One region of the Paenibacillus marinisediminis genome, then DNA from elsewhere that is predicted to be linked to it. Evidence: a T-box and tRNA genes for the amino acid it is inferred to sense, from the RefSeq annotation. Region 1 holds a T-box; the other holds one or more tRNA genes.
The links. A T-box is a leader RNA that pairs with one kind of tRNA and senses whether it is charged. The one in region 1 lies ahead of argS (arginine--tRNA ligase), so its partner is inferred to be a tRNA-Arg.

Region 1 (2,194 bases):
GACGGTCAGCATTCGATTGTTCTTTAGATCGCCGAACACGATAGCTCCTACACCAACCGCCTCTGCGACTGCTCTCGGATCACTTGCATCAGGTCGGTTCGCTTGAACGATGTCGAGCGATTTGTTCACGGCTTCGTCCAGCACTTCGTTTAAGAATACGACCTGACCGCGGCGAGTCGACATCTTCTTGCCATTCATCGTCATCAGTCCAAATGGAATGTGCTCGCATGATGAAGCCCACTCATAGCCCATCTTGCGCAGTACTGCAAACACTTGCTTGAAATGCAGCTGCTGCTCTGCGCCGACGACGTACAGCAGCTTATCTGCCTTCAACACTTCCTTGCGGTATATCGCGGTCGCCAAATCGCGAGTCGGATAGATCGTCGTTCCGTCCGACTTCAAGATAAGACAAGGAGGCAAGCCTTCATTATCAAGGCGTACTACCATCGCTCCGTCACTTTCCTCCAGCAAGCCGGACTCTTCCAGACGCTGTACTACAGCCTGCATCTTATCGTTATAGAAGCTTTCACCAAGCACGTGATCGAACTCAACCTGGAGACGATCATATACACGATTGAACTCAACCATGCTCTCATCCACAAAATAGCGCCACAAGCGCAGCGTCTCCTCATCCCCCTGCTCCAGCTTACGGAACCATTCGCGTGCTTCTGTTTCCAGCTCCGGAGTCTGTTCCGCTTCTTCATGAAAGCGTACATAAAGCTTCAGGCTTTCCGTTATCGGCGATTGATGCAGCGCTTCGTCATCTCCCCAATGCTTATAAGCCGCTATCAGCTTGCCGAACTGCGTGCCCCAGTCGCCAAGGTGATTGATGCTGATCGGCTCATATCCTGCCGCGCGGTATATATTCATCAGCGCGTTGCCGATCATCGTCGAGCGCAGATGCCCGATTCCGAACGGCTTCGCAATGTTCGGTGCCGACATATCAATAACTACTCGCTGACCTTGGCCGATGGCCAGCTTGCCGAATGTCGGCGACAGCGCTCTATTCAGTAAGGCTGCGCTATGTCTCGCGGGATCAAATTTCAAGTTCACATAACCACCCGTGGCTTCGATATGAATCCCTTGCTGGCTGCCAGCCGCTTGAAGCTGTTCCGCAAGCTCTTTCGCTAGAATTGGCGGCGCTTGTCGTTTCATCTTCGCCAACGCGAAGCACGGAAAAGCCAGATCGCCCATCTCCGCCTTCGGCGGATGTTCGAGCAGAGCCTCAATCTCTGCTGTTGATAATTGAACTTGCATCTGAAGTAACTTCGCCGCTGTATGATGCAGCATATTAATTCCTCCTCTTATTTGCTATCCATGATCATAAAGACACAAAAAGCCCCCGTCTCATAAAGAGACGGAGGCTGGTATCCGCGGTGCCACTCTTGTTGAATATTCACAGGCATATGCTTATGCTGGAGAACATTCCACTTCATCTGGTAACGGCTAGTCCGGACTCCTCTATTTAACCCATTAGCATATCCACTAGCATTGCCACTAGCTGTGCCAGGTCCTTCAAGGAATCAACTTCCGGGTCCGGTTCCTTCACGCCTCCTCACCGGCTTCCACCACCCCGGCTCGCTGTTGACGGCTAATCGCAAAGTACTCTCCCGTTCATCGTATGTTTCATATTCAAAATTTCCATTATTATATCCTGCACACTGCGCAATTGCAACTTTCTCTCAAAAAATTCTAATCTAATCATACTTCAAGTTTCATCGTTCATGGTATGATAGAGTTAAATTCGATGCAAGGAGAGAATAAGCCATGAAAGTACGCATTATTACAGACAGCGCCATCGATCTTCCCATGTCTGAGATACAGGAATTAGGACTGACTGTTCTGCCTCTGATGGTGAGCATTAATGGAGAAGAGTACGAAGATGGTGTCACACTCCAGGCTAAAACGATGTTTGATGGCATGCGTAATGGAAATATATACAAGACTTCTCAAGTTCCAATTGAGAAATACCAACATACGTTTCAATCATCCGCTGAACAAGGTGAAGAGGTCATTTATATAGCCTTTTCTTCCGAATTGTCAGGTACATATGGATCTTCACTAATGGTATTGGATATCGTTCGCGAAGACTATCCTTCATTCGCCTGCGATATTATCAATTCAAAATGCGCTTCGATCGGCTACGGGCTTGTCGTACGCCAAGCTGCCTTATGGGCGAAAGCTGGCATGAAGC
Region 2 (2,194 bases), on a different contig from region 1:
ATTTCCGCAATCTCGGGATAGGTATATCCGTAATAATGCTTCAACAATAAGGAAGCTCGATGTTCTGGCGACAGCCTGCTGAGCTGGTCCAGCGTCTCGCTCCACTCGTATCGATCAGCTTCCATCTGGAAACGCAACGCTCTTGCAGCCTGCTCCTGCCAGCGGTGCTCGACTCGCTTACGACGCAGCATATCCATATAGATGCGTGTCGCAATTGTAATCAACCAAGAAGAAAATCGCGACGTTCCATTGTATGTATAGAGCTTCTCCATGCTGCGCACCATCGTATCCTGTACGATATCTTCTGAAAGCACAGGATTCATCGTCAGCTTCAATACATAGCTTCGCAGAATGGGGTAATTGTCATGCAGAAGGAGTGCCAGTGCATCCGTATTCCCCCGCTTCGCTAACGCTATATTGTCCTGCTCATTCAACGGATGTCACGATCCCTTCCTGTATCTTTTGACTGCAGTCACCATTAATACGATTTGGTTCTAGCAATCGTTCAAAACCATAATCATTTATTTAGCAATTCAACAGTTCCATTCCATATAAATGATATTGATTCCTGCGAAATATAAAAAAAGAGTGCTCACTCGTACTATACTAATAGTCTAGTCGATTGAACACCCAATGCCTAACTTATGTTATTCCATGCTGTTAAATGAATATGCGCATTGATCCTATAAACAAACAAAAACCGTCGGCATATAACCAACGGTTTCTCATGTACTGGTCGGGATGACACGATTTGAACATGCGACCCCCTGGTCCCAAACCAGGTGCTCTACCAAGCTGAGCTACATCCCGAACTTATGGTGCCGGTGAGAGGACTCGAACCTCCACGGTTTCCCTCACGATTTTGAGTCGCGCGCGTCTGCCATTCCGCCACACCGGCATATGATATTAAAAGTGGCGTGCCTTGAGAGATTCGAACTCCCGACCTTTTGATTCGTAGTCAAACGCTCTATCCAGCTGAGCTAAAGGCACATATTCTGGAGCGGACAACGGGATTCGAACCCGCGACCCTCGCCTTGGCAAGGCGATACTCTACCACTGAGCTATGTCCGCATATCTTCTATTCTCTTCCATTATCTCGCTCGTTCGTATATTTCGTTCTCGCGAGGACAATAATTAATATAACAAATCCTCAGCCAAATTGCAAACTTATTTCCGAAAATATTTAATGGTATTTAGTACCACACATTGTTCGTTTTGCAAAAAGCATAAACCGTAACCTAATATCTCAACAGCACATATGTATGATTGATGACCTTCATGACTGGTCAACTTCTTGATATCACAAGGCCTGTAGGGCTTGGAGTTTACCTTATCCCTTCACAAACGACTCCAGAATACCTGCCGCACCCGCTACAGCTAATATCAAGGTAAATGGGATGGACACGATCTCAGGTACGAATAAATAAACGCCAACTATAAATACGGACGACCACACTCCCATACACCAGTAACAACTTAACAGCTTGCCCATAAAGGTATGGAACCATCCTCCCTTTTCTTCCATTACCGACATCAACTTTCCGCTCTCGTCTGTAACATACTGTTCTTTGATAAACGGACGGCGAATAAACGAAGTGATCTCATCAAACACAATTAAGCGGGTTAAACGATAACTGGCTAGCAGCAGCAATATAAATGTTAATCCATCTAAGCTCTTCATGCCGTCTCTCCTTTGGACCATCTCATTTCGGTTGCCATAAGTTTATGAGTTTGTCCACTTAGATAGAACGCTTATTTCAGCTCATTATCTATACGAATTACATTTACTTCAGTTGAGATCATGATCTCTACTTGGAATCAGGGGGTAAGTGATGACGGGAATGTTCATTATTCAATCTAGCAATCAATTGGAAGAGGTACTCGATCAATCCCATTTAAAGCCGCTGTTTTTATATAAACATAGCACGAATTGCGGCTCCAGCCGCGTGGCCCATACGGTAATCCATCAATTCATCATGGATCAGAAGCACATAGCTGACCACTTTCTATTCGCTATGATTCGGGTCATTGAAGAAAAGGCACTATCTATGCAAGCAGCATCCCTGCTTCATATTCCTCACTTATCGCCGCAAGTGATGTTAATTGTTGACCGTTCCTGCCTATGGCATGTTTCTCATCAGCACATCAATACTCCGAATCTGCATAATACCGCAGTGCATTATCTCTTACACGG

Region 2: it has a tRNA-Arg gene. The T-box ahead of argS (arginine--tRNA ligase) is inferred to sense a tRNA for this amino acid. The anticodon was not compared.

Annotation. Positions count from the first base shown of each region.
Region 1 is NZ_JBTGUH010000001.1:374,018-376,211, forward strand. It holds gene argS (arginine--tRNA ligase) at 1-1,290, opposite strand, end outside; T-box leader at 1,351-1,627, opposite strand; gene ACXX53_RS01790 (DegV family protein) at 1,768-2,194, shown strand, end outside.
Region 2 is NZ_JBTGUH010000003.1:3,228-5,421, reverse strand. It holds gene sigY (RNA polymerase sigma factor SigY) at 1-434, opposite strand, end outside; tRNA gene ACXX53_RS09415 (tRNA-Pro) at 734-810, opposite strand; tRNA gene ACXX53_RS09410 (tRNA-Leu) at 817-898, opposite strand; tRNA gene ACXX53_RS09405 (tRNA-Arg) at 914-990, opposite strand; tRNA gene ACXX53_RS09400 (tRNA-Gly) at 997-1,071, opposite strand; gene ACXX53_RS09395 (DUF1360 domain-containing protein) at 1,331-1,681, opposite strand; gene ytxJ (bacillithiol system redox-active protein YtxJ) at 1,833-2,194, shown strand, end outside.